Regions from separate parts of the Bradyrhizobium huanghuaihaiense genome, predicted to be linked through region 3. Evidence: predicted binding sites of a transcription regulator. Region 3 holds the regulator's gene; each other region holds the start of a gene.
What was found. Region 3 encodes PhoB, which activates phosphate uptake and scavenging genes when phosphate is short. Its sites were predicted from a motif close to TGTCATNNANCTGTCAT; they were not measured.
Positions count from the first base shown of each region.

Region 1: the regulator PhoB is predicted to act here: its motif matches at 2,177-2,193, upstream of N2603_RS26425 (acetoacetate decarboxylase).
Region 2: the regulator PhoB is predicted to act here: its motif matches at 5,171-5,187, upstream of N2603_RS25565 (DUF47 domain-containing protein).
Region 4: the regulator PhoB is predicted to act here: its motif matches at 3,126-3,142, upstream of phnF (phosphonate metabolism transcriptional regulator PhnF).

Region 1 covers NZ_CP104172.1:5,486,955-5,494,007, forward strand. Annotated here, with positions in the region: gene N2603_RS26415 (carbohydrate porin) at 1-37, opposite strand, end outside; partial or broken gene N2603_RS26420 (transporter) at 101-1,116, opposite strand; gene N2603_RS26425 (acetoacetate decarboxylase) at 1,228-2,010, opposite strand; partial or broken gene N2603_RS26430 (patatin-like phospholipase family protein) at 2,234-3,408, shown strand; gene N2603_RS26435 (TadE/TadG family type IV pilus assembly protein) at 3,624-4,289, opposite strand; gene N2603_RS26440 (TadE/TadG family type IV pilus assembly protein) at 4,289-4,849, opposite strand; gene N2603_RS26445 (TadE/TadG family type IV pilus assembly protein) at 4,859-6,268, opposite strand; gene N2603_RS26450 (hypothetical protein) at 6,658-7,053, opposite strand, start outside.
Region 2 covers NZ_CP104172.1:5,319,193-5,326,245, reverse strand. Annotated here, with positions in the region: gene N2603_RS25595 (PAS domain-containing protein) at 1-79, opposite strand, end outside; gene N2603_RS25590 (ABC transporter ATP-binding protein) at 421-1,176, shown strand; gene N2603_RS25585 (ABC transporter ATP-binding protein) at 1,169-1,915, shown strand; gene N2603_RS25580 (ABC transporter substrate-binding protein) at 1,955-3,172, shown strand; gene N2603_RS25575 (branched-chain amino acid ABC transporter permease) at 3,240-4,103, shown strand; gene N2603_RS25570 (branched-chain amino acid ABC transporter permease) at 4,105-5,073, shown strand; gene N2603_RS25565 (DUF47 domain-containing protein) at 5,230-5,874, shown strand; gene N2603_RS25560 (inorganic phosphate transporter) at 5,887-6,894, shown strand; gene sugE (quaternary ammonium compound efflux SMR transporter SugE) at 6,887-7,053, opposite strand, start outside.
Region 3 covers NZ_CP104172.1:9,311,318-9,318,370, reverse strand. Annotated here, with positions in the region: gene pstA (phosphate ABC transporter permease PstA) at 1-323, shown strand, start outside; gene pstB (phosphate ABC transporter ATP-binding protein PstB) at 320-1,141, shown strand; gene phoU (phosphate signaling complex protein PhoU) at 1,153-1,869, shown strand; gene phoB (phosphate regulon transcriptional regulator PhoB) at 1,893-2,600, shown strand; gene N2603_RS43425 (GcrA family cell cycle regulator) at 2,843-3,355, opposite strand; gene N2603_RS43420 (aspartate aminotransferase family protein) at 3,810-5,018, shown strand; gene argF (ornithine carbamoyltransferase) at 5,018-5,941, shown strand; gene N2603_RS43410 (Hsp33 family molecular chaperone) at 6,180-7,053, shown strand, end outside.
Region 4 covers NZ_CP104172.1:8,937,481-8,944,533, forward strand. Annotated here, with positions in the region: gene N2603_RS41680 (alpha-D-ribose 1-methylphosphonate 5-phosphate C-P-lyase PhnJ) at 1-876, opposite strand, end outside; gene N2603_RS41685 (carbon-phosphorus lyase complex subunit) at 873-1,976, opposite strand; gene phnH (phosphonate C-P lyase system protein PhnH) at 1,981-2,589, opposite strand; gene phnG (phosphonate C-P lyase system protein PhnG) at 2,594-3,058, opposite strand; gene phnF (phosphonate metabolism transcriptional regulator PhnF) at 3,177-3,905, shown strand; gene phnE (phosphonate ABC transporter, permease protein PhnE) at 4,034-4,849, opposite strand; gene phnE (phosphonate ABC transporter, permease protein PhnE) at 4,876-5,760, opposite strand; gene phnD (phosphonate ABC transporter substrate-binding protein) at 5,840-6,775, opposite strand; gene phnC (phosphonate ABC transporter ATP-binding protein) at 6,841-7,053, opposite strand, start outside.

The DNA.
Region 1 (7,053 bases), 3.8 Mb from region 3:
CCTTGGCACCGGCAAATGCGCTCGTGCTTGCCGCCATGCCGGTCAGCGCGACCGCGGCCGCCAGGGATTTTCGGGTACTCCAACTCACGATCGACGCGCGCTATTTGAAAATGCCCGTGCGCCGCATGAAGAGATAGGCCGCGCCGACCGAGGAGGCCATCAGCACCGCCGCCCAGAGGAACCGGTCTCGACGTCGGTGAGCGGCAAGCCCTTGGTGTTCATGCCGAAGATGCCGGTGATCAGCGTCGGCGGCAGCAAGAGCGAGGTCACGATCGAGAGCGTATGGAGGTGGCGGTTGCTCTCCTCCTCGTTCTTGAAGCGCAGCTCCTCCTCGAGCAGGCGGCTGCGCTCGCGCAGCTCGACGATGTCGTGATCGAGGCCATCGAGCCGCTGCGCGAGCTTGCCGGCGTGGATGCGAAGCGCGGGCGAGAGGTGGTCGGTGTTCTTCTGGTCGAGGCGGTGGAACAGCACGCGCAGGCCGGTGAGCTGGCGATGCAGCCGGACGCAGGTGCGGCGCAGGCGGCCGAGGTTGCGGCGCATCTCGGACTTGGCCTCATCCGCCAAAATGCGTTCCTCGATATCGTCGATCTCCTGGCCGAGCTTGTCGACCATCCGGTCGAGCGTGTCGGCGACCTCGTCGACGATCTTTTCCAGGAGATGAGCGACATTGTCGACGCGGTAGCCGCCTTCCAGCACCCGCCGCGCCGCGTCGGCCGAGCACAGCGCCTGATGACGGCCGCTGACCAGGAGCCGCTCGGTCATGGCGAAGCGCAGGAACGCGGTCTCCTCCGTCGGGCTGTCGATCTCGCGGACGAGATCGGAGAACACGCCGTAGACGCAATGGTCGATGACGTGGAGCTGCTGGAACGTGTCGTGCGAGAGCAGCAGATCACGCGCGAGCGGCGGCAGGCTGGACGCCGCAATCCATGGACGCACGCGCGCGTCCGTCAGGTTGAAATGCAGCCAGAGGCGGCCGTCATGGCTGAACTCGATCGGCCGGTCGATCGGCAGCGCCTCGGCGCTGCCGTCGCTGTGCAGGCGGAACGCCCAGACCAGGCCGGGAATGGCGGGGTCAGTGTCCGATATCGCGCTGACAAGCTTCGCCGGCTCAGCCATGGATAGCCCCAACCGTCAACCAATGCCCCGTCGCCGGACGATGGCTGACGGCATCGCCCGGCTCCACGCGGGTACTCAATTACGCCAGTGTTACAGTTTGATGATGGCGCCCTACTCCGCGGCCAGCCCCGTCGCAGCCACAGCTTCGGCTTCCTTGACATAATCGTGCACGACACGGCCGAACGGCAGCGTCAGGTCGGCGATGTAATGGTGCGCACCGAGGCAGCGGCGGACCGGGAAGTCCGCGACCGGCGCGTTGACGTGCGGCACCAGATGCAGCCGGCCGGGTCCCATCCAGGAGCCCTTCGGCACGATGTCGGTGAGGTTGATCGCGACGAGCTGGCAGACTTCCAGACGGCCGTCGACGCCCGGGATCATCTTCAGATTGATTTGCGTCTTCGACAGCGTGGCGCGGGTGAGATCGCCGTTGCCGGCCATGCTCTCGTGCTTGTAGCCCATCGTGCCCATCGCGACGAGCTGGCCGGCATATTCCAGCGTGCCCGTCAGCGTGTCCTTGACGATCTCGAGCTTGGGATGGGCGTACTTCTTGGGAAAACCCCAGATCTCGCGGCCGGCCGCGATCGGCGGATCGTCGTCGAGGTACATCTGCGAGACGAAGTTGACCTCCTCGCCATCGAGGCGCGCGGGGATGACGAGGCCGGATTCGGTGTAGCTGCCGAAGCCGGAAGAGTCCGGCATCTTGATCCATTCGTAATGCACGATCGGCTGGTCGATCGGCTCCAGCGGCTCAGGCAGGCCGGCGCGGATCAGGTCGGGATCGGTCTCGTAGGTGATGACGAGGAATTCGCGGTTGACGAAGCGGTAGGGCCCGGCCGGATAGCTCGGCCCGGCGGCCGGCATGGACGGAAGTCTCAGCACATCTTCCCTGCGCATCGCTGGTCTCCTGATGTCTGTGATGCCCGCCCGGCAGCGTCAGGCGGTGATGCAGATTGCTAGCCGCACTCGTTGACTGCGATGTGAAGGATTTCCGTCAGGCCCACGACCGCCGGCATTCCCGTTCCGGCTGACGTGCATGCAGGCGATGCATCGGCGCCGAAATTGTCATCACGCCGTCACCGCGGGACGCAATCGTCGTAGACACTCAGGAGGCATCACCATGGACGCCCGCACATCGGAGCCGACCTACTCAACGCATCAGCCTGCCTCACGCGGCTGGCGCCCCGAGCGCTGCGACCGCGTCGCGCTGGTGCTGCAGGGCGGTGGTGCCCTCGGCGCCTACCAGGCGGGCGTTTACCAGGCGCTGCACGAGGCCGGCATCGAGCCCGACTGGGTCTGCGGCGTCTCGATCGGCGCCATCAATTCCGCCATCATCGCCGGCAACCGGCCGGAGCAACGGCTGGAAGCGCTGCGCATCTTCTGGGAGCGCATCACCAACCGCAAGATCTGGCACTACACGCCCGATGGCGACGTCTTCCGCCAGTGGCGCAACCTCACCAGCGCGTGGATGACCTCCACCCTCGGCCAGCCCGGCTTCTTCACGCCCAATCAGGTCAACCCCTGGTTCAGCCCGGTCGGCGCCAAGACCGCCACCAGCTATTACGACACGATGCCGCTGAAGGAGAGCCTGCGCGAGCTCGTCGACTTCGATCTCATCAACGAGAAGAAGGTCCGCTTCGCCGTCGGCGCGGTCAACGTGCTCTCGGGCAACTTCATCTATTTCGACAACGCCCATGACGAGATTGTCCGGAGCACATCATGGCATCGGGCGCCCTGCCCCCGGCGCTGCCGATGGTGCGGATCGGCACCGATCATTTCTGGGACGGCGGCATCGTCTCCAACACGCCGCTGCAGCACCTGCTCGATCAGGAGGACGCGCTCAATTCGCTGGTGTTCCAGGTCGATCTGTTCAGCGCCCGCGGCGTGCTGCCGCGCTCGATCCAGGACGTGATGGCCCGCCACAAGCACATCATGTATTCCTCGCGCACGCGCCACAACACCGACGTCTACCGCCGCACGCACAACCTCAAGGTCCTGCTCTACAAGGCGCTGGCGAAGCTGCCGGACGAGCAGCTCTCCGAGGAGGAGCGCCAGCTGAAAGCGAGCCTGCGCAACATGCCGGAGATCGCGATCCTGCATCTGATCTACCAGCAGAAGGCCTATGAGGGCGATGCCAAGGATCACGAATTCTCGGGCACCTCGATGCGCGAGCACTGGACGAGCGGCTACGAGGATACCAAGCGCACCCTGAAGCGCCGCGACTGGATCAAGATGCCGGACGAAGGCATGGGCCTCGTGGTGCACGACGTGCACCGGGAGACGGAGAGCGCGTGAGGCAGCTTTCTGGAAGCGCGAAAACAAAAAAGTGCGAAAACAACCCCATGCACAGTAGCCGGGACGTGCTGGATCAATGACTTAGCGCGTCGGCTCGGCGATTTGACCCGTCGGGCAAAACAGGGGCATAATGCGACTATTCCGAATTCCTTCTCCGCCATTCCGCAGAGGGGCGTGATCGGGCTGACGCCGCTATGCGCCTTCCGGATGACGCCTCAGCAGCTCTTCTGCTGCAAGTGCTGGATGCAGGTGCAGGTCGTCGACGTCGACGAATACTTCACGTCGTAGTACGGAAAGCTCGACGAGGTCGGGCTGTTCGTCGAGCAGCGCGGGAACAGGTAGTAGCTGTCGCTCAGCTTCACGGTGCCGGCGATGGTGTAGCCGAGATTCGTCGTGTAATTATAGCTAACCTCGCTCAGAATGAGCGAGATGTTCTTATTGCTGGGATTGTTCGGGTCAGGTGCGGTGAACGAGGACAAGGTCATCGGGTCCCCCTTCTTTCTCGCCGCCGACGTATTGGTTGACTCGCTCCATTGCACGGTCGCGTTTCCACTGCCGTCGGTGGAGACTTGAGACACCGTGATCGTAATCAGCGAAGCCCCGCTGGAATCCTTGACGGCATAAGGCGCCATGATCGCCTGCGCCGAGCCGAGAATGGCTTGCATCCGGGATGTGCTGAGCGACGTGTTCTGCGTGACCATGTCGGCGACACTGTGCGCGGTGGCGCTGACCTTGACGTTCATCGCCAGCCCATTGCCGAGCTCGACGCCGCCGACGTAGAGCACCAGCATGAACGGCGCTACGATGGCGAACTCCGTCGCGGCGACAGCGCGGTCGTCGGCTAGCAGGCGTCGAGCGCGAGACGACAAGGCGGCGATCATCAGGAGGCTCCTGGCTCGTTCTGGAACGCGGCCGACGACGTGAGCAGCCGATTGCCGGTCGAAAGGTTCGAGAGGTTGAAACCGAGCGGCCCGAGCATGACGGGCCATACGTACATCACCCGGAGAACGACGATGTCGCCGGCATCTCCCGGATTGTATTGCCAGGTGTTCGTGACGGCTCCCGAAGCGTCGAAGGTCAAGGTCGGCATGCCCGTATTGGCGGCGGACCACGAATTGGCCACCTGCAGGTCAACCATCAGACCACTGCAGGTGAACAGGATCGAGATCTGGTCGCAGACCTTCTGCTTGAAGGCGGCCTGGGTCATCTGCGCAGACTGCACCTGCCCGGTCATGACCAGGCGCGCGGATTGACGCGCGATGTTTTCGAGCAGCTGTTGGGCAAAGAAGACGAGGAACGTCTGAAGGAGCGCGATGATGAGGGCGAGGAACGGCGCGGCCACGAGCGCGAATTCGACGGCCGTGGCGCCCCTGCTGTCGCGCGCGAAAGCAGCGCCGCGATGGCGGCGTCTCTTGGTTGTTGCAACGTCCGGACCGGTCATGGCGTTTCTCTACTGCACCAGGCTGGCCGTGCTGGACGCGACCTTGATGAAGAGGTCCGTCAAGGCCGCGGAAATATCGCCGCCCGTCTGAACACTTTTATAGAAACCAGGCGAGGCGCATGCCTGGAGGTTTTGCGCGATCTTGCCGGTTGAGGAAGTAGGCTGGTCGTACTTGTCGATCCAGGTCATGTACCAGTTATCCGTTTTCTGGATACCGGTGGCGGAATTGGCGATGAGCTGCAGATACTCGGTGTAGAGGACGGCGATCTTGATGCCCCGGTTCTTGATGGTCGTGCACATCGTCGTGTCGAGCGGCTGCTGGCATCGACTGTTGGAGGCAAAGCTCGCGTTGGGGCAAGTCGCGGAGATCTTGTCTTCGACGCCGTCGGTGACAAGGAACACCACTTCCTGCGGCGTATCTCCCGACGCGTTGCTGCCAAGCCCGGGCGTGGGCATGATGTCGTTGATGCTTTTGAGCGCGCCGGCGATATCCGTGCCGTTGTCGGTCTTGCAGTTGGTCGTCGGAACGACGCAGTTCTGGTAGGCGACCGGCATCAGCGAGATGTTGTTGACCTGGCCTCCGGCGAGGCTCGGGGTGGTCAGCTTGGCCAGTTCGTTCAAAGTCAGGTCGAACGTATAGAGCGCCGCTTTGTAGGTGGTGTTGTTCAAGGCCGCCATGCACTGCATGACGCCGCCCGAAATGCCCGACTGCGGGCAGTTCGACCACGTATTGAGCAACTGGTTGACGGCACTCGTCACGAGATCGATCCGCAACTTGATATTGTTGGATCGTGCGATCGCGAGGTTATCCTTGGTCCCGCCGTCGTGAGCGATATTGGTCTGATGACAGGCGAAGCCGCAGTTCTGCGAGGCCGCCGCTGTCTGGTACGCGGGGGCGGTGTACTTGATGAGGTTGCTGATGTCGGTCGTGGTCGCGCCGATGCCCATGGACGGCGAGTCGTCCATCAGCAGATAGAAATTCATGTTGGGCGCGCTGGATGCCTTTGCCGTCGCCGAACCGCCGATTTGCCAGGTCTGCTTGCCGAGCACGCCGGGGAAATTGTTGACCGAGCCCGCCGTGTAGGACACCGTGATGCTGCGCGAGAGCCCGGAATCGGTGACCGTGATGGTCGGCGTCGGCACCGCCGCCAGACCGGAAAGATTGGCCTTCGCTGCGAACACGGCTGCTGCGGTCGCCTTGACGACCGTGGCGTCGCTTTGAGTCAGCATCGCCGGCCGCACGGCGGCGATCGCAGCCGCGTCGGCGGCCGCGTTCAATTGCTCGCGCTTGCGCAAGGCCAGCGTGTAATCCAGCGTCATGCCCAGGAGAAAGATGATCGGAACCATCATCAGCGCGAAGATGATGGCGACATTGGCCTTCCGGTCTCTGGCGAAACGAAGCACTGCGCGGCGGAGCATTGCCCTTAACCCTGATTGCCGTCGTTGCGGCAGCGACACATCCCTGAACTGGTGTGATTGGGGCGGATTGAGGGGTTTTCAGCCCATTCCTCGCCTGATCACGGGCCGACTATGAGGATGGGCTTCTTAATCAACGCTTACGGGCAATCCATAAACATGGACCGCAACAAATTGAGATGTGTCTTATTGAGAGGGCATCATTAACGCCAATTAAACAGGTTCCCGGAGATTGCAGCGATGGGGTGCAGGGACGCGTAATGCGTGCGGCCCCCGGTCGCCGGGCGGCTTCGAGGCGCGCATCAAGGACATGGCGGTATGGGGACGCCGGACGTGCCCCAATTGATTGCGTGCCGAAACGCGAGGCGCCTCCGCACAGGCGGAGATCGAGGTCACTTCGCTTCCTTGTTCAATTCGATTGCGACCTCCGACATCCAGGAGCCCGGAGCTTCCATCAGGAAGGACTGATGCGTGGCCTTGGTCTGGATCGTCACCAGCGCGGCCACCGTGTTTCCTTCAATCCGGGCCTCGATCAGGCCATCCCTGTTCGTGCCGTAGACCTTGCCGCCCTGGCGGTACTCGCTTTCGAACCAGTTTCCCGAAAGCTCCGTCCCGCTCTGCTCGATGTTGGCGGACAGGGCCATCTTATACGCATCGCTCGCGCAGCGCAGGTCCAGTGTCAGCGACCGTCCGGGCCGCGTGACGTTGTACGCCACCTTGCAGCGAACCTTTTCACGCGGGCCGTCCGACGGCTTCATGGTGCCGGTGCCCGACCATGCGCCGGCCAG
Region 2 (7,053 bases), 4.0 Mb from region 3:
AAAGTCGCAGCCACGTGTTCAGCAGATCTCTCTGCCTGATCGACTTGACGACGGAGGGAGCGGCGCTTGCGAAATCCAAAACAATATTCCCGGCAGATATACCCGCAGCATGATGCCGCTTGCGGGAAAATATTCTATGAAGGCTGGCGCGCGGGGCGAAAGACCGTTAACGACGGCTTGATGGCCGGTGCTTTTGCGAACCGGGAGGCCGGGCAGGCACGACATCGAACATCTCCGACTAAGGGAGCATTTGTATCCCAGCCGGAGGCCTGATCTGCTCAGCTTTCCACCTTGCCTAACCCCCGTCACCTCCGGCATATTCCGCGCCCGGAGGCGGCGTTCCGGACGGGCTCCAAGACCTCCGGAATGCCGAAGCAACAAGGACAGCCACGCGCGTTGCGCGGGCAGGGGGAAATCTGTTTGGCCGATGAGTTCATTCTCGAAACGGAAGGCTTGACCAAGGAGTTCGCGGGCTTCTTCGCCGTCCGCGACGTTGCGCTCAAGGTTCGCCGTGGGAGCATTCATGCGTTGATCGGCCCGAACGGCGCCGGCAAGACGACATGTTTCAATCTTCTGACCAAGTTCCTCAAACCATCTGCCGGAAAGATCCTGTACAAGGGGCAGGACATCACCGCGATGGCGCCGGCCGACGTCGCCCGCATGGGACTTGTCCGTTCATTCCAGATCTCGGCGGTATTTCCGCATCTCACCGCGCTTGAAAACGTCCGTGTCGCGCTTCAGCGCCAGCACGGCAGTTCCTTCGATTTCTGGCGCTCGAAGTCGGTGCTCAACCGTTTCAACGATCGCGCGCGCGAGCTGCTGAACGATGTCGGCCTCAGCGAGTTTGCCAACACGCCCGCGGTCGAGATGCCCTATGGGCGCAAGCGTGCACTGGAGATCGCAACCACGCTCGCGCTCGACCCCGAGATGATGCTGCTGGACGAGCCGATGGCCGGCATGGGCCACGAGGACATCGACAAGATCGCGGCGCTGATCAAGCGCATCTCCGCGAAATACACCATCCTGATGGTCGAGCATAACTTAAGCGTCGTGGCCAATCTCTCCGACATCATCACCGTGCTGACGCGCGGGCAGGTGCTCGCGCAAGGCCATTACAGCGAGCTCACCAAGGACGAGCGCGTCAAGGAAGCTTACCTGGGAGCCGGTCATGCCTGACACTGCGATCGCCGAGGCTCCGGCAAGGACTGCGACCGGCGGAAACATCCTCCAGGTCCGCAACCTGGAAGCATGGTACGGCGAGTCCCACATCCTGCACGGGATCAACTTCGACGTGAATGCGGGCGAGGTCGTCACCCTGCTCGGGCGTAACGGCGCCGGCAAGACCACCACGCTGAAGTCGATCATGGGCATCATCGGCAAGCGTGCCGGGTCGGTGAAGTTCAACAACCAGGAGATCATTCGCGCCACCTCCGACAGGATCGCGCGGATGGGCATCGCGTTCTGCCCGGAAGAGCGGGGGATATTCGCCAGCCTCGACGTCCGCGAGAATCTGATGCTGCCGCCGGTGGTGCGCGAAGGCGGACTGCCGCTGGAGCAGATCTTCGATCTGTTTCCGAACCTGAAGGAACGGCTCAACAGCCAGGGCACGAAGCTGTCCGGCGGCGAGCAGCAGATGCTCGCGATCGCACGCATTCTGCGCACGGGCGCGAGCTTCCTGATGCTGGACGAGCCGACCGAGGGCCTCGCGCCCGTCATCATCCAGCAGATCGGCCATACCATTGCGCGGCTCAAGAAGGAGGGCTTTACGATCCTCCTCGTCGAGCAGAACTTCCGCTTCGCATCCACCGTCGCCGATCGCTACTACATCGTCGAGCACGGCAAGGTGATCGACGGTTTTGCGAACTCGGAACTGTCTGCGAACATGAACAAGCTGCATACTTATCTCGGCGTCTGACGCCCCGAGTCATTCAATAGAGGATTTCCCGGAGGGAATATGAAACAGCATTTTTCTGCACTTCTTCTCGGCATGGCGTTGGGATTCGTCGCAAGCGGCGCGTCGGCACAGGACAAGACCGTCAAGATCGGCGTCCTGACCGATAATTCCGGTCTCTATTCCGACCTCGGTGGCGCGGGCTCCACGCTGGCTGCCCAGATGGCGATCGAGGATTCCGGGCTTGCCGCCAAGGGCTGGAAGATCGACTTGATCTCCGCCGATCATCAGAACAAGCCCGATATCGCCACCACCATCGCGCGCCAATGGATCGACGTCGAGAAGGTCGACATCTTCATGGATGTGCTGAACTCCGGTGTCGCACTCGCGGTCAACAATGTCGTCAAGGAGAAGAATTCGATCCTGATCGACACCGGTGCGGCGACGTCGGATCTCACCAACGCCCAATGTTCGCCGAACACGATCCATTGGGTCTATGACACCTACATGCTCGCCAACAGCACCGGTCAGGCGCTGGTGAAGGCTGGCGGCGATTCCTGGTTCTTCCTGACGGCCGACTATGCGTTCGGCGCGGCGCTGGAGCGCGACACCGCGGCGGTGGTGCAGAAGGCGGGCGGCAAGGTGCTCGGCAGCGTCAAGCATCCGCTCAATTCCTCGGACTTCTCCTCGTTCCTTTTGCAGGCACAGGCCTCGAAGGCGAAGATCGTCGGTCTTGCGAATGCCGGCGGCGATACCACCAATTCGATCAAACAGGCCGCCGAGTTCGGCATCGTTGCCGGCGGGCAGAAGCTTGCCGGGCTGCTGTTGTTCATCACCGACGTTCACTCGCTCGGCTTGAACGTGGCGCAGGGGCTCAATTTCACAGAAACCTTCTATTGGGATCTCAACGACGGAACGCGTGCCTTCTCCAAGCGCTTTTCGGAGCGCATGAAGAACAAGGCGATGCCTTCGATGGTGCAGGCCGGCGTCTATTCGGGCTTGGTCCACTACTTCAAGGCGCTCGAGGCGATGGGCGGCAATCCGCATGACGGCGCCAAGGCGGTCGAGAAGATGAAGTCGATGCCGACCGACGATCCGCTGTTCGGTCAGGGCAGTATCCGGGTCGATGGCCGCAAGATTCACCCGGCCTACCTGTTCGAGGTCAAGAAGCCCTCGGAATCGAAGGGGCCGTGGGACTACTACAAGCTGGTGGGCACCGTCCCCGCTGACCAGGCGTTCCGGCCGCTCTCCGAGAGCGTCTGTCCGCTGGTGAAGAAATAACTCTCGTGGCCCGCCGGGCGGTCGTGCCGCCGGCGGGCTTTCATTTTGGTGGCGGAAGCTAATCCCGATGCAGGCTCTCTACGCACAGCTACTGGTGGGACTGATCAACGGCTCGTTCTACGCGTTGCTCAGTCTCGGGCTTGCCGTGATCTTCGGCATGCTCAACATCATCAACTTCGCCCATGGCGCGCTCTACATGATGGGCGCCTTCGTCGCCTATTTCCTGCTGAACCTCGGCGGCATCAATTACTGGTGGGCGTTGCTGCTGGCGCCGATCATCGTCGGCATCTTCGGCATGATCCTGGAGCGGACCATGCTGCAATGGCTGACCGGGCTCGACCATCTCTACGGCCTGCTCTTGACCTTCGGCATCGCGCTGATCGTGCAGGGCGTGTTCCAGAACTATTTCGGCTCCTCCGGCCTGCCTTACGCCATTCCGGACCAGCTCAAGGGCGGCATGAATCTCGGCTTCATGTTCCTGCCGATCTATCGCGGCTGGGTCGTCGTGTTCTCGCTGGTGGTGTGTCTTGCCACCTGGTTCCTGATCGAGAAGACGCAACTCGGCGCTTACCTGCGCGCCGCCACCGAAAACCCGACGCTGGTCCGCGCCTTCGGCATCAACGTGCCGCGCATGATCACGCTGACCTACGGTCTCGGCGTCGGCCTTGCGGCGCTCGCCGGCGTGCTCTCGGCGCCGATCAACCAGGTGCGCCCGCTGATGGGCGCCGACCTCATCATCGTCGTGTTCGCCGTGGTGGTGATCGGCGGCATGGGATCGATCATGGGCTCCATCATCACCGGCTTCGCGCTCGGTGTGATCGAGGGCCTGACCAAGTATTTCTACCCCGAGGCCTCCAACACCGTCGTGTTCGTGCTGATGGTGCTGGTGCTGCTGGTGAAGCCAACGGGATTGACGGGAAGGGCGGCCTGATATGACAACCCTGACGGACGATACGCTGCGTGCGACACCGCGTGCGATGCGCGACGAGATGATCGTATTCGCAGTGATGGCGCTGCTGCTGGCGGCGGTGCCATTCACCGGGGTCTATCCGTTCTTCGTGATGCAGGCGCTGTGCTTTGCGCTGCTTGCCTGCGCCTTCAATCTTCTGATCGGCTATGGCGGCCTGTTGTCGTTCGGCCACGCGATGTTCCTGGGGACCGCCGGCTACTGCAGCGCGCATGCGCTGAAGGCGTGGGGGCTGCCGCCGGAGCTCGGCATCCTCGTCGGGGTCGCCGCGGCTTTCGCGCTCTCGATCGTGACCGGCTACATCTCGATCCGCCGCCAGGGCATCTATTTCTCGATGATCACGCTGGCGCTGTCCCAGCTGCTGTACTTCATCTACCTCCAGGCCCCGTTCACCCATGGTGAGGACGGCATCCAGGGCATTCCGCAGGGACACATGTTCGGCGTCCTCGATCTGTCCAAGCCGACGGTCCTGTACTATGTCGTGCTGGCTGGCTTCCTCGCCGGGTTCCTGCTGATCTTCCGCATCATCAACTCGCCGTTTGGCGAGGTGCTGAAGTCGATCCGCGAGAACGAGCAGCGCGCCATCTCGCTGGGCTACCGGACCGACCAGTACAAGTTTCTGGCCTTCGTCCTGTCCGGCACGCTGGCGGGCTTCGCCGGATCGCTGAAGGTGTTCGTGGCCCAGAATGCCTCGCTCACCGACGTGCATTGGTCGATGTCGGGCGAGGTCGTGCTGATGACGCTGGTCGGCGGGCTCGGTACCATCTTCGGCCCCGTGGTCGGCGCCTTCGTAATCATCGCCATGCAGCAATATCTGGCGAGCTTCGGCCAGTGGGTGACGGTGATCCAGGGCTCGATCTTCGTGATCTGCGTTCTCACCTTCCGCCGCGGCGTCATCGGTGAAATCGCGCATTACTTCCGGCGGTCGCTCTAAGTAATTGATTTGACGGAATATTGTCTGCTTCTTGAAAGCGGTGGATGATCCGGCTCCGCGGGCGTGAGGTGGCACGCGCGCGGATCGAAAATGGTCTATGACAGTTTTGTGACGGCCCATCCGGGCCGGGCCATTTCCAACCGGTAGCCTGTCCCCATGATGCGATGGTTTCGCGCGTTCCTGCCCAAGGAAGAACGGTTCTTCGACCTGTTCGACCGCCATGCCCAGACCGTGATTCAGGGCGCGATCGCGCTCCAGGGCGTGCTCAACGGGGGCGAGGAGACGCCGGTCTATTGCCAGCGCGTCAACCAGTTCGAGAACGATGCCGACAACATCACCCGCGAGGTGCTGACGGCGGTGCGCCGCACCTTCATCACCCCGTTCGATCGCGGCGACATCAAGAACCTCATTACCTCGATGGACGATGCCATCGACCAGATGCAGCAGACGGCCAAGGCCGTGATGCTGTTCGAGGTCCGCGCCTTCGAGCCGCCGATGCGGGAGATCGGCGCGCTTCTGATCGAGTGCGCCAATCTGGTCGGCCGCGCGCTGCCGCTGATGCAGTCGATCGGCCCGAACGTCGCCATGCTGACCGCGATCACGGAAGAGCTGACCAAGCTCGAGGGCCGGGTCGACGATCTCCACGACATCGGGCTGAAGGAGCTGTTCCTGAAGCATCGCGACGGCAACGCGATGGATTTCATCGTCGGCGCCGAGATCTACGACCACCTCGAGAAGGTGGCCGACCGCTTCGATGACGTCGCGAACGAGATCAACAGCATCGTCATCGAGCAAGTGTAGGGCAGGGCTGCTGTGGATGCTGCGTTGGGTGTTCCCGTCCTGGTCGGACTGATCGCCGTCGCGCTGCTGTTCGACTTCCTGAACGGCCTGCACGACGCCGCCAATTCGATCGCGACCATCGTGTCGACCCGCGTGTTGCGGCCGCAATTCGCGGTGTTCTGGGCCGCGTTCTTCAATTTCGTCGCCTTCATGGTGTTCGGCCTGCACGTCGCCCAGACCATCGGCACAGGCATCATCGATCCCTCGATCGTCGATGCCCAGGTGATCTTCGCGGCCCTGGTCGGCGCCATCGTCTGGAACCTCGTGACCTGGGCGCTCGGCATCCCGTCCTCGTCCTCGCACGCGCTGATCGGCGGCCTCGTCGGCGGCGGCATGGCCAAGGCGGGGATTTCGGCGGCGGTGTGGAGCGGATTGTCCAAGACTGTGCTGGCGATCGTGCTGTCGCCGCTGGTCGGCTTCCTGCTCGCGATGATGCTGGTTGCGATCGTGTCCTGGGCCTCGGTGCGTTCGACGCCCTTTGCCGTGGATCGCGCCTTCCGCATCCTGCAATTCGCCTCCGCCTCGCTCTATTCGCTCGGCCATGGCGGCAATGACGCGCAGAAGACCATGGGCATCATCGCCGTGCTGCTCTATTCGCAAGGCCATCTCGGCAGCGAGTTCTCGGTGCCGTTCTGGGTGGTGCTGTCCTGCCAGGCGGCGATGGCGCTGGGCACGCTGATGGGCGGCTGGCGCATCGTCCGCACCATGGGCCTGCGCATCACCAAGCTGACGCCGATGCAGGGTTTTTGCGCCGAAACGGGCGGCGCGGTGACCCTGTTCATGGCGACCTTCCTCGGGGTTCCCGTCTCGACCACCCACACCATCACCGGCGCCATCGTCGGTGTCGGCGCGGCCCGCCGCGTCTCGGCGGTGCGCTGGAACGTCGCAAGCTCGATCGTCTATGCCTGGGTGATCACGATCCCGGCCTCGGCCATCGTGGCCGCGCTGACCTGGTGGGCGGTCAAGATCTTCGTCAGGTGACGAGCTTCAACCCGACGATCCCGGCGACGATCAATCCGATGCTGGCGAGGCGGAAGGCCGTGGCCGGCTCCCCGAAGAGGACGATGCCGAGCGTCGCGGTGCCGACCGCGCCGATCCCGGTCCAGACCGCGTAGGCGGTCCCGACCGGCAGCGATTTGA
Region 3 (7,053 bases):
TTGGCCTGCCGCGCTCGCTGGTGATCAAGCGTATCGCTTATCGTGCGGCCCGCTCGGGTCTCATCACCGGCGTGCTGCTTGCCACCGCCCGCGTCGCCGGCGAGACCGCGCCGCTGCTCTTCACCGCGCTGTCGAACCAGTTCTTCAGCCTCGGCCTGAACAAGACGATGGCGAACCTGCCGGTCACCATCAACAACTTCGTGCAGAGCCCCTACGCCTATTGGAAGCAGCTCGCCTGGAGCGGCGCGCTGCTGATCACGATCACCGTGCTTGCCCTGAACATTGGCGCGCGCATCCTCGGCGCCGAGAGGACTGCAAAATGACCGATCTTTCCGTATCCGTGAGTTCCAACGCCCATCTGGCCTCACAGCAGCCGCTGCCGGAAGCGCCCGCAAAGGTGACGGTGCGCAACCTCAACTTCTATTACGGCGAGCACCACGCGCTGAAGAACATCAACCTGACGCTCGGCGCCAACCGCGTCACGGCGTTCATCGGCCCGTCGGGCTGCGGCAAGTCGACCCTGCTGCGCATCTTCAACCGGATGTACGACCTCTATCCGGGCCAGCGCGTCACCGGTCAGCTGATGCTCGACCAGACCAACATCCTCGACCCCAAGCTGGACCTGAACCTGCTGCGCGCCCGCGTCGGCATGGTGTTCCAGAAGCCGACGCCGTTCCCGATGACGATCTACGAGAACATCGCCTTCGGCATCCGCCTCTACGAGAAGATCTCGAAGTCCGAGATGGACGACCGCGTCGAGAAGGCGCTGCGCGGGGGCGCGCTGTGGAACGAGGTCAAGGACAAGCTCAACGCCTCGGGCCTGTCGCTCTCCGGCGGCCAGCAGCAGCGCCTCTGCATCGCCCGCACCGTCGCGGTGCGGCCTGAGGTGATCTTGTTCGACGAGCCCTGCTCGGCGCTCGATCCGATCTCGACCGCCAAGGTCGAGGAGCTGATCCAGGAACTGTCCGAGAACTACACGATCGCGATCGTCACCCACAACATGCAGCAGGCGGCGCGCGTCTCCGACAAGACCGCCTTCATGTATCTCGGCGAGCTGATCGAGTTCGACGACACCAGCAAGATCTTCACGTCGCCGAGCGACCGGCGCACGCAGGACTACATCACCGGCCGGTTCGGCTGAGGAGACGCGACATGGCTTCTGAACATACCGCAAAGGCCTTCGACACCGACCTCCAGGAGCTCACCCGCCTGGTCGCCGAGATGGGCGGCATCGCCGAGCGCATGATCGTCGATTCCGTCGACGCGCTGATCCGCCGCGACGTCGCGCTCGGCCAGCGCGTCGTCACCATCGACGCCGAGCTCGATGCGCTGCAAAAGAAGATCGAGGAGCGCGCTGTGCTCACCATCGCCCGCCGCCAGCCGATGGCGGTGGATCTGCGCGAGATCGTCGGCGCCATGCGCGTTGCGACCGATCTCGAGCGCATCGGCGACCTCGCCAAGAACATGGGCAAGCGCGTCGCCGCGCTCGATGCCGACTTCCATCCGCTGAAACTGTTCCGCGGCCTGGAGCACATGACCGACCTCGTGCAGCAGCAGGTCAAGTCGGTGCTTGACGCCTATGCCGCGCACGATCTGCCGGCGGCGATGGCGGTGTGGAAGGGCGACGAGGAAGTCGACGCCATCTGCACCTCGCTGTTCCGCGAGCTCCTCACCTACATGATGGAGGATCCGCGCAACATCTCGTTCTGCATCCATCTGATGTTCTGCGCCAAGAACATCGAGCGGATCGGCGACCACGCCACCAACATCGCCGAGACCGTGTTCTACATGATCGAGGGCCAGGCCATCACCGACAAGCGGCCGAAGGGCGACATGACGACCTTCGCCACGACGGTCCCGAATACCTGAAGACTTAAGGAGCGACGACAACCATGGGCGCACGCATTATGGTGGTTGAGGACGAGGAAGCTCTCACCGAGCTTCTCCGCTACAACCTCGAAGGCGACGGCTATGACGTCGAGACGGTGATGCGCGGCGACGATGCCGACACCCGCCTCAAGGAGCACATCCCCGACCTGATCGTGCTCGACTGGATGCTGCCGGGCCTCTCGGGCATCGAGCTGTGTCGGCGGCTGCGCACCCGTCCCGAGACCAAGCAGCTTCCCATCATCATGCTCACCGCGCGCGGCGAGGAGAGCGAGCGGGTGCGCGGGCTTGCGACCGGCGCCGACGACTACATCGTCAAGCCGTTCTCGGTGCCGGAGCTGCTGGCGCGCGTGAAGGGCCTCCTGCGGCGCGCGAGCCCTGAGCGGCTCGCCACCGTGCTCGCCTACGGCGACATCGAGCTCGATCGCGACAAGCGCCGCGTCGCGCGCTCGGGCCGGCCGATCGATCTCGGCCCGACCGAATATCGCCTGTTGGAGTTCTTCCTGGAGCATCCCGGCCGCGTGTTCTCGCGCGAGCAGCTGCTCGACAGCGTCTGGGGCCGCGACATCTACATCGATGAGCGCACCGTCGATGTCCATATCGGCCGCCTGCGCAAGCTGCTCAATCTCGGCCGCGAGCAGGACCCGATCCGCACCGTCCGCGGCGCCGGCTATGCGCTCGACGATCGCTTTGCGAAGGCGGAGCAGACGTAAGCTGGTTTAGAGAGCTGCCGCCACAACATCGGTGTCGTCCCGGACAAGCGTGAGCGCAGATACGGGACCCATAACCACAGAGCGTAGTTGTTGCGCGAAAGGGTAACTCCGAGTCCCCGTAACCACATCTTGCGGTGGCTATGGGTCCCGGATCTGCGCGCGCTTGGGGCGCGCTTGTCCGGGACGACATCGGGTATTGAGCCGTCATCGTGTGACGGCTGCTTCTTGATCTCAGAACAAACTCAGCGCGTGCCAGGCTTCGCCGGTGCGCGACGGCGGTCCGCCGCGGGCTGATACGCCACGCGCGAGTGCTGGGCGCAGTAGGGCAGGCCCGATAGCGCCTTGCCGCCGCAGAAGAAGAAATCCGGGCTCGAGGGATCGCCGACCGGCCAGTGGCAGGTCGCCTCGTTCAGCTCGAGCAGCGACAGCCGCTGGCTCATCGGCACCACGTTGTCGTAGGTCACGGGTTCAGCCTCGACCTCGACCTCGAAGGCCTGCGCCAGCGCGGTGTTGCCGCGTGCGATGGGGCGGCTGACCCGCATCATGTGCTGAGCCGGACGCGCCTTGCGCGGCCGGGGAGCTGCCGATGAGGGGCTCTTGGCGCGGCCGGACAGGCCGAGCCTGTGCACCTTGCCGATCACGGCATTACGGGTCACGTTGCCGAGCTCGGCTGCGATCTGGCTGGCCGACAATCCGGCCTCCCAGAGCTTTTTCAGCTGCTCGACGCGATCGTCGGACCAGGTCAAAACCGTCATTGCACCCTTTCCCTCGCCGTGCGGCTGCCGTCCTGGCGCCTTGCGGCGAATGCCTAAGCCTCGAAAAACCCGTGCCGCCAGAATCCCTTAAGGCTCGCCGGGCGTAACCAGAACGCCCGAACGTTTACGCCGGTACATGAGGACTTAGAGGATCAGAACTGCTGCACGAGATGTCGTATCTGACAAGCCAAACGCTACAATATGGCGTGACTCACGCGCAAGAGTCAGCCGACTCGCTTCCACATGTTCCGTGGCAAAAACCCCGCAAATCCGGCACCGCAAGACTACGGATTCAGCGTTTCGCGGGGCTTTCGGGCGGCATTGACACCCGTTCTACCCGGCATAAGATAGTGTCACGTGCCGCCCTTAAAAGGCGGCACGTTTCGTTTTCCGGGCCGGTCAATGGTGCGCTGCGTGAGCGCGTTCAGGCCGTCCGCAACATCAAGTGATCGTCATGACTAACAGCGCCGCGCCGCATTTGCTCCCCGTTTTCGCCAGGGCCGACCTCGGTTTCGAGCGCGGCGAAGGCTGCTGGCTGATCGCGACCAATGGCGAGCGCTATCTCGATTTCACCTCGGGCGTCGCGGTGAACGCGCTCGGCCACGCCCATCCCGCGCTGGTCAAGGCGCTGCAGGAGCAGGCGACCAAGCTCTGGCACATGTCGAACCTGTTCCAGAGCCCGGACGGCGAGAAACTCGCCGCGCGTCTGTGCCAGGAAAGCTTTGCGGACTTCGTGTTCTTCTGCAATTCCGGCGCCGAAGCGCTGGAAGGCGTGATCAAGCTGGTCCGCCATCATCACTTCTCCAAGGGCCAACCGGAGCGCTACCGCATCATCACCTTCGAGGGCGCCTTCCATGGTCGTACGCTGGCGACGCTGGCCGCGACGGGATCTGCAAAATATCTCGAAGGGTTCGGTCCGCCGATGGACGGGTTCGACCAGGTCCCGCACGGTGACATCGAAGCCGTGAAGAAGGCGATCGGTCCGCAGACTGCCGGCATCCTGGTCGAGCCGATCCAGGGTGAGGGCGGCGTGCGCTCGTCGACGCCCGCCTTCCTCAAGGCGCTGCGCCAACTTTGCGACGAGAAGGGCCTGCTGCTCGCCTTCGACGAGGTGCAGACCGGCATGGGCCGCACCGGCGATCTCTTCGCCCATCGGCGCACGGGCGTTACACCCGATGTGATGTCGCTCGCCAAGGCGCTCGGCGGTGGCTTCCCGATCGGCGCGGTGCTGGCGACCGCGGAGGCGGCGGCCGGCATGGGCCCCGGCTCGCACGGCTCGACCTTCGGCGGCAATCCGCTGGCGATCTCGGCTGCCAATGCCGTGCTCGACGTCATGCTCAAGCCTGGCTTCTTCGACCACGTGCAGAAGATGTCGCTGCTGCTCAAGCAGAAGCTCGCCTCCGTGATCGATCGTCACCCTGACGTCGTCAGCGAGGTGCGTGGCGAGGGCCTCTTGATCGGCATCAAGGCCGTGGTGCCCTCGGGCGATCTCGTTGCGGCCCTGCGCAATGAAAAACTTCTGACGGTCGGCGCCGGCGACAATGTCGTGCGCTTCCTGCCGCCCTTGATCGTCACCGAAGCCGAGATCGAGGACAGCGTCGTGCGGCTGGAGCGCGCCTGCGCTGCGATCTCGTCCAGCCAGACCAAGCGGGCGGCAAGCTGATGAGCAAGTCGCCGAAGCACTTCCTGGATATCAACGAGCTGCCGTTGTCGGAGCTCAAGAGCATGCTCGACGCCTCCTCCGCCATGAAGGCGAAGCAGAAGGCGCATCAGCCGGTTAAGCCGCTCGAAGGCAAGACGCTGGCGATGATCTTCGAGCGTCCCTCGACGCGCACCCGCGTCTCGTTCGACGTCGCCATGCGCCAGCTCGGCGGCGAGCCCATCATGCTCACCGGCGCCGAGATGCAGCTCGGCCGCGGCGAGACCATCGCCGACACCGCACGCGTGCTGTCGCGCTATGTCGATGCCATCATGATCCGCATCCTCAACCATGATGCGCTGCTGGAGCTTGCGGCGAATGCGACCGTGCCGGTCATCAACGGCCTGACGCGGCGCTCGCATCCCTGCCAGGTGATGGCGGACCTCCTCACCTATCAGGAGCATCGCGGCCCGATCGAGGGCCGGACGGTGGCCTGGACCGGCGACGACAACAACGTGCTGGCGTCCTGGGCACATGCCGCCGAGCGCTTCAAATTCCAGCTCAATGTCGCAACGCCCCCGGAGCTCGCGCCGAAGAAGGCGATGCGCGACTTCATCAAGGCCACCGGTGCGCCGATTGTGCTCGGCACCGATCCCGAGGCCGCCGTGAAGGGCGCCGATTGCGTCGTTACCGACACCTGGGTGTCGATGGGCGACAAGGAAGGCGAGCACCGCCACAACGTGCTCAAGCCCTACCAGGTCAATTCGAAGCTGATGTCGCTGGCCAAGCCCGACGCGCTGTTCATGCACTGCCTGCCCGCCCATCGCGGCGAGGAGGTCACAGACGAGGTGATCGACGGCCCGCAATCGGTCGTGTTCGACGAGGCCGAAAACCGCCTGCACGCGCAGAAGGGCATTTTGGCCTGGTGCTTCGACGCGGTGAAGTGATTCAGTTGTCGTCCCGGCCTAGTGCGCAATTGCGCACGGGGGCCGGGACCCATAACCACGAATATCGGTTTGGCGAAGACCGCGGGCCTCCGCTTGCCCGCCACAAGAGAGATCACGCGGTATGGGTCCCGGCCTTCGCCGGGACGACACCTAATTTGCGGTATCGTTGTGCAATCATAGCGACCTCCGGAACACTCCCCCCTTCCATTCCCCGCTCTCCGACCCCAGATAAAGCGCCATGGTTTTCCAATCCCCTGACATGAAAACCGGGCCTGAAGGCCCGGTTCGCGCGCCATCCGCCGTTCCGGTCGACGACGCCGTGCTGCCCTACGAGGTCGACGCGCTCGACGTGCGCGGCCGCCTGGTGCGGCTTGGCCCTGCGCTCGACGACATCCTGACCAAGCACGATTATCCCGCGCCCGTCGGCAAGCTGCTCGGCGAGGCCATCGTGCTGGCGACGCTGCTCGGCTCGGCGCTGAAATTCGAGGGCCGCTTCATCCTCCAAGCCCAGACCGACGGTCCGGTGTCGTTCCTGGTCGTCGACTACAAGGCACCGGATCATCTGCGCGCCTATGCCCGCTACGACGCCTCGCGCCTCGGCACGGCGAACGATTCCGGCACGCTGCTCGGCCGCGGCCATCTCGCCATGACCATCGACCAGGGTCCCGACATGAGCCGCTACCAGGGCCTGGTCGCGCTCGATGGCGGCAGCCTGGAAGACGCCGCCCACGAATATTTCCTGCGCTCCGAGCAGATCCCGACCAAGGTGCGTCTTGCGGTCGGCGAGGAGTGGCGCAGTAGCGACGGCGGCAAGCATCGCTGGCGTGCCGGCGGCATGCTGATGCAGTTTTTGCCGAAGGCGCCGGAGCGCGCGCGGCAGGCGGATCTGCATCCCGGCGATGCACCCGACGGCGCCGAGGTGCACAGCGTTGCCGAGGACGACGCCTGGGTCGAGGCGCGCTCGCTGATCGAGACCGTCGAGGACGTCGAGCTGATCGATCCCGAGCTCTCCGGCGAGCGGCTGCTCTATCGCCTCTTTCACGAGCGCGGCGTGCGCGTGTTCAATCCGCTGTCCCTGAAGGCGCAATGCTCCTGCTCGCGCGACGCAGTCG
Region 4 (7,053 bases), 370 kb from region 3:
CGCCTTCTCCTTGTACGGCGCGGCGCTGAGGCTGCCGTGATGGCCGGCGGCCTGACGTCCCTCGCAATAGTCGGTGTCCGAGCAGACGAACATGCGCCCGCCCTTGTCGTCGGTGACGATCTCGTCGAGGTAGGAGTTTTCCGCGCCGCACAGCGCGCAGGGCGCATTGAAGCGGTAGGGCTCGAACGGGTGGTCCTCGAAATCGAGCGACACCACCTGCGTGTAAGGCGGAATCGCATAGATGCGCTTCTCGCGGCCGGCGCCGAACAATTGCAGCGCCGGGCAATTGTCCATCTTGGGGTTGTCGAACTTCGGCGTCGGCGACGGGTCCATCACGTAGCGCGCGTTGACCTTGACCGGATAGGCGTAGGCTGTGGCGATGTGGCCGAAGCGGGCGATGTCCTCATAGAGCTTCACATGCATCAGGCCGTACTCGGCGAGCGCATGCATGCGCCGCGTCTCGGTCTCGCGCGGCTCGAGGAAGCGCAGGGGTTCCGGGATCGGCACCTGATAGACCAGCACCTGATTTGCGTGCAGCGCCGTCTCCGGGATGCGGTGACGGGTCTGGATAACCGTTGCCTCGTCCGTCGCCGTCGTCGTCGCAACGCCGGCGGTCTTGGCGAAGAACTTGCGGATCGAGATCGCATTGGTGGTGTCGTCGGAGCCCTGGTCGATCACCTTCAGCACGTCCTGGGGTCCGAGGATCGCGGCCGTCACCTGCACGCCGCCGGTGCCCCAGCCATAGGGCATCGGCATCTCGCGGCTGGCGAACGGCACCTGATAGCCGGGGATCGCGATCGCCTTCAGGATCGCGCGGCGGATCATCCGCTTGGTCTGCTCGTCGAGATAGGCGAAGTTGTAGGCGGGCGCGTTCATTCCGCGGCCTCCTTCATGGCATCGGGCGCATTGGCCTCGGCAAACTCCTGACGCAGCTTGCGCAGCAGGCCGAGCTCGGACTGGAAGTCGACATAGTGCGGCAGCTTCAGGTGCTCGACGAAGCCGGTCGCCTGGACGTTGTCGGAATGCGACATCACGAATTCCTCGTCTTGCGCGGGGGCGAGCGCCTCTTCGCCGAGCTCGCGAGCACGCAGCGCGCGATCGACCAGCGCCATCGACATGGTCTTGCGCTCACTCTGGCCGAAGGCGAGGCCATAGCCGCGGGTGAAGCATGGCGCTTCCGTCGCAGAACCCTTGAACTGGTTGACCATCTGGCACTCGGTGAGCTCGATCGCGCCGAGCGGCACGGCGAAGCCGACGTCCTCGGCCGCGAATTCGACCTCGACCTCACCAAAGCGAATCTCGCCGACGAAGGGATGGTTGCGGCCATAGCCGCGCTGCGTGGAGTAGCCCATCGCGAGCAGAAAGCCTTCGTCACCACGCGCAAGGTTTTGCAGGCGCAGGTCGCGGTCGGCCGGAAAATTCAGCGGCTCGCGGGTGAGATCGCCGACGGCGGCGCCGTCCTCTGCCTCCGGCGAGGATTCAATCAGCCCGTCGCGGCCGAGAATGTCGGTGACGCGCGGTGTCGGCGCGGTGGAGGCTTCAGCCGCCGCCGGCACCTCCGGCACAAACCCTTCGGCGAGCGAGGGATCGAGCAGACGGTGCGTGTAGTCGAAGGTCGGCCCGAGGATCTGGCCGCCGGGAATGTCCTTGAAGGTCGCCGACACCCGACGCTGCACCCGCATGGCGCCGGTGTCGACCGGCTCGCTGGTGCCGAAGCGCGGCAGGGTGGCGCGGAAGGCGCGGACCAGGAAGATCGCCTCGATCAAATCGCCGCGTGCCTGCTTGATCGCGAGCGCCGCAAGCTCGCGGTCATAGAGCGAGCCCTCGCTCATGACGCGATCGACCGCGAGGCCGAGCTGCTCCGAGATCTGGTCGAGCGAGATTTCCGCAACGCCCTGATCGCCGCGCCGCTTATGTGCGAGCAGGCGATGGGCGTTCTCGATGGCGCGTTCGCCGCCTTTGACTGCGACATACATGCTTCTAGCTTCCCTTGCTCACGACGCGCGTGGTGCGCGGGATCGCGACCACGGCGTCATCGGCGACCAGCACCACGTCGATGCCGCGCGGAAACAGCGCTTCGTTCATACGCAGGCGCTCGAACAGGTCGAAAGGCTTGATCGACGCATGCAGCGCCGCCACCCCGTCGATGCCGGGGCCGCGCAACTCGAAGCTGCGCCCGGAGTTCAGGCTGTCGACCTGGATGATCACCGTGGTCGAGCGGTCCGGATACTCGCTCGTGCCGAGCGCGAAGCGCTCGAGCGCGGGCAGCGCACCGCCGTCGCTGATGAGCGCAAATGAAGCGACCGATGAATCCTGCACGACCGGCGCGCCGGTGTGGAATTTGAGCCACTTCGTCACGTCCGAGCTTTCCGCCATCCGCGCATCGAGCCAGAGCGGCGTGTCGTGGTCGAACAGCGTCAGTGCGATCGCCGCGGTGCCCCGCATCATCACGCCGGGCGCTCCGGCCATCGGCACGATGCGCTGGACCGAGCCCGGCCGCGCCATCGCGTCCATGACCGAACGAAAGGTCGATTGCGCCGACAGCACCTTGTCGGCGAAGCCTGGCGGCAGTTCCGCAATCGTGGTCATGATCTCACCCCTCACCGCGCACCATGGTGTAGAAATCAACCTTCGTCGCGGCGGTCTCTTCCGCCGCCCGCGTCCGCCTGACCATAAGCTGCTCGCGCAACGGCGCGATAACGCTGCGCTCGACGGCTGCACCGAAATCACGGGACTGCACCAGCGCGTCGCACAGCGCGATCAGCCGCGCCTTTTCACCGTCGCGTCCGAGCGTGTAGCCGAAACCAACCTCGCCGCTCGCAAGCCGCACCGCCGCGCGCGACACCGTGGCCTCGCCGAGATTGAACGGGGCGCCGTCGCCGCCGACCCGGCCACGCAGCATCACGAGACCGTTCTCCGGCGCACGCAGATCCTGATGAGCCGGCAGAGCGAGATCGCGGAGGCGAGCGGCGATCTCGCCCGCCTCCGCGTGCGCCAGCACGGCCATGGCGGCCTTGCGCTGGGCTTGCTGGGTATTGTGCTGGGTCACCGGATCCACCGAGCCTTGACAGAACTTGCCGAATTGAAGTTGTCTATGATAATAGACAACTTCATACGGGAGCGCCATGACTGTTTCGTGACAAAGGTGTGATTTCTGGGCTAGCTTGGCCGACGACATGAGCATGCAGGACACAGCCTCTTCGGGCGTCGCGCTGTGGCGCCTCGTTGCCGACGGCATCGAGCGCGGCATCGCCGACGGCCGCTTCGCCGCCGGCGACAAGCTGCCGGGCGAGATGGAGATCGCCGAAACCTATCGCGTGAACCGCCACACCGTGCGCCGCGCGCTCGCGGCCCTTGCCGAGCGGGGCCTGGTGCGCGCCGAGCGCGGCAGCGGAACCTATGTGGAGGCACAGAAGCTCGCTTATCCCTTGCGCTCGCGCACGCGCTTTTCCGAGATCGTCGGCGCCGAGGGCCGCGAGCCGCATGGCCGGCCGATCGAGGCGACCAATGACGTCGCGACGCGTGAGCTGGCGCGGGAGCTGGGACTGAAGACCGGTGCGCCGCTCGTGCGGATCGAGGCGATCCGCCTCGCCGATCGCACGCCCATCTGCGTCTCCACGACCTGGCTGTCAGCCGAATTGTTTCCGGGCGCAGGCGAGGTGTTTGCCGCGACGCGCTCGATGACCAAGCTGCTCGAGCATTACGGCGTCCGCGACTATCGCCGCGGCGCGACCCGGATCACCGCCGGCATCGTCGATGCCACCGACGCCGCGCGGCTCGATCTGCCGCTGGGGCGGCCGATCCTCGTGGTCGATGCCACCGACCACGATCTCGCCGGCAAGCCGCTGGTGACGAAGCATTCGCGGTTCGCCGCGGAGCGGGTGGAGTTCCTGGTGGAATCGTAGGGGGCTCTCCTCCACGAAACCGGGGCCGTAGGGTGGGCAAAGGCGCACTTCGCGCCGTGCCCACGAACTTTCTCGATCGTTAGAAGTGGTGGGCACGCTTCGCTTTGCCCACCCAACGGCACCTGTGATCAGGCGACGGCCCTTCGCCCAATGATCGCAAAGCGCAGCTTGCCCGAGATGAAATCGATCGCGGCGACGGCGACCAGGATCATCAGGATCAGGAACGACACCTTCTGCCATTCCAGCACGCGGATCTGCTCGGCGAGCTGGAGGCCGATGCCGCCGGCGCCGACGATGCCGATGATGGTGGCCGAGCGCGTGTTCGATTCGATGAAATAGAGCACCTGGCCGGCGATCACGGGCAGGACCTGCGGCAACAGGCCGAAGCGGATCTCGTGCAGCGCGCTGCCGCCGGAAGCGCGGATGCCTTCGACCTGCTTCTGGTCGGCGCCCTCGATCGCCTCCGAGAACAGTTTTCCGAACGCGCCGAAATCCGACACGGCGATGGCGAGCACGCCGGCGAACGGGCCGAGGCCGACGACGTTGATCCAGACCAGCGCCCAGATCAGCGTGTCGACACCGCGGATCGAATCGAGGAAGCGGCGGATCGGGAAGCGCAGGATGTTGGACGGCACGATGTTGCGCGCCGCCAGCAGGCTCACCGGCAGTGCAAACACCGCCGCCAGCGTGGTGCCGAGCAGCGCGATCGAGAGCGTCTCGCCCAGCGCCTTCAGGTAGATCGGCAGCGAGGAGCCTGGATCCGGCGGGATCATCATCAGGCTGATCCAGCCGAGCTGGCTGAGGCCGGCGAAGAAGCGCGACGGGGAGAAATCGAGATCGACGAGACCATAAATCAGGATCGCGAACGCCGCGACGATCATCGCGGGCATCGCGAGCCGCGCCGAGGCCGGGCGGTCGAACACATCGGGGTAGCGGGCGCGCATCTGGCGCGGATCGACCTCCTGCGGCGTCACGTCCGCGCCTCCTTGCCGAACAGGCGGCCGCGCAGCCAGCCGGTGGTGATGTCGATGATGAAGACGGTGACGATGATGGTGAGCAGGATGGCGCTGACGTCGGAGTAGTAGAACTTGCGAATGGCGACGACGAGCTCCTGGCCGATGCCGCCGGCGCCGACGAAGCCCATCACGGAGGCTTCGCGGACGTTGATCTCGAAGCGCAGCAGGGCGTAGCTGGCATAGCCCGCAGTCACCTGCGGCACGATGGCAAAACGCATGCAGGAAAGCCAGCTGGCCCCTGTCGAGCGAATGCCCTCGACCGGCTTCATGTCGGCATTCTCGACGATCTCCGAGAACAGTTTTCCGAGCGCGCCGGTGGAGTGGATTGCAATCGCCAGCACGCCCGCCATTGGCCCCAGGCCGAAGGCAATCACAAAGACCAGGGCGAACACGATGCCGGGGACGGTGCGGGCGAATTCGAGCAGGCGCCGCACCGTGAAGCGCAGCCAGGGTGACGGCGAGGTGTTTTCAGCCGCGAAGAAGTTGAGGGCGAAGGCGAAGGTCGCGCCGATCAGCGTGCCGACATAGCTGATGAGCAGCGTCTCACCCAGCATCTTCAGCCATTTGCGCCAGCCCCACAGCCACTCGCCGACATCGGTCCAGACCCGCTGGCCGCTGTCGAGCGTGAGGATGCGGTCGAAATAGCTGACGAAGTTGCCGAAATAGGTGAACAGCGTGCGCAGATTCACTTCGGCGCCGATCGCGGCGAGAACCAGCGCGGCGGCAAAGATCGCGGCTCCCACCAGGAGACGAAGCCGCCTGCGCGAGACCGCCTGACGATAGGCGGCGTTCAGCGCGGCCAGTTGCTGCTCGGGGAGGATGGAAACCGCGACGGTCATCTGGTCAGGGCGCGTGGTGGTTCAAGAAAGAGAAAGAGCCGGGTCCATCGACCCGGCTCGAGTAGCTCGTCCCAAAAGCTCAGGACGCCTTCTTCTTACGCAGTGCATCGACGAACTTGATCAGCTCGATCGTGCCATCCCAGTCCTTGGTGGTGGCGGGATGAAAACCCTTCTTCTGGCCGTCGGAGAGACGGTCGAACGCCGCCTTGTCCTTGGCCGGCGCATCGAAGAACGCCTTGGCGATGGCGGCCTTGGCATCTTCCGGCAGGTCGGCATTGTAGGCATAGGGGCCGTTGATGATCGGCGCCGACTTGTGGATGATGCGGAAGTCGTCCTTCTTCATCGCCGAACCATCGGCGTTCTTCAGCATGCCCTTGGTCAGCATCTGAGCCAGCGTGGAATCGTCGTCGCTGGTCCACTGGTTGGCGGCGACGTCGACCGTGCCCTGCGCCAGCGCCAGCATCGCGTTCTCGTGGCTGCCGGTGAACACGACCTTGCTGAAATAGCCGTCGGCATCCGGGATGCCCATCTTGTCGAGCTCGAAGCGCGGCACGTTGTTGCCAGAGGTCGAGTTCGGGTCGACGAGACCGAGGTTCTTGCCCTTGAGGTCATCGACCTTCTTGTAGGCGCTGCTCGCCTTGACGAAGAACACCGAATAGTAGCCGGTCGAGCCGTCGGCGTTGATGTCGTTGGCGAAGGCGTCGGTCTTGACGCCGGTCAGGCGGGCGCGCGCGAACGAGGCCGAGCCGTAGCTGGCGATGTGGATGTTGCCGGCGCGCTGGCCTTCGATGACCGCGGCGTAGTCGTTGGCGATGCGCAGCGTGACCTTCACGCCCAGCTCCTTGGAGAGATAGCTCACGAACGGCGCCCAGCGCTCGGTGACGCCCGAGGCGTTCTCGGCCGGGACGACGGCGAAGGTCAGCTCGGAATATTTGGCCTTCCAGTCCTCGGCGGACGCGGAGGCGGTGAAGGCGAGCGCGGCGGCGCCGGCAAGGATTAATCTGCGAGTGATCATGATACCCTCTTCATCGGTTGGGGTCGGTTGACGCAAAACTGGCAATTGAACAGGTGCGACGCGGCTCAGGCGGCCGCGGCGGTTCCGAGCGCCGGCACGCCCTCGGGCGCCGGGACAGGCATGCCGCCCATGACGTCGGCGGCTTCGAGATCGTAGAGCTCGCGCGCGACGTGATCGGTCAGCGCGGACGGTGCGCCGTCGAACACCACGCGGCCGGCGGCCATGCCGATCAGGCGGTCGCAATAGGTGCGGGCGAGATCGAGCGAATGCAGGTTACA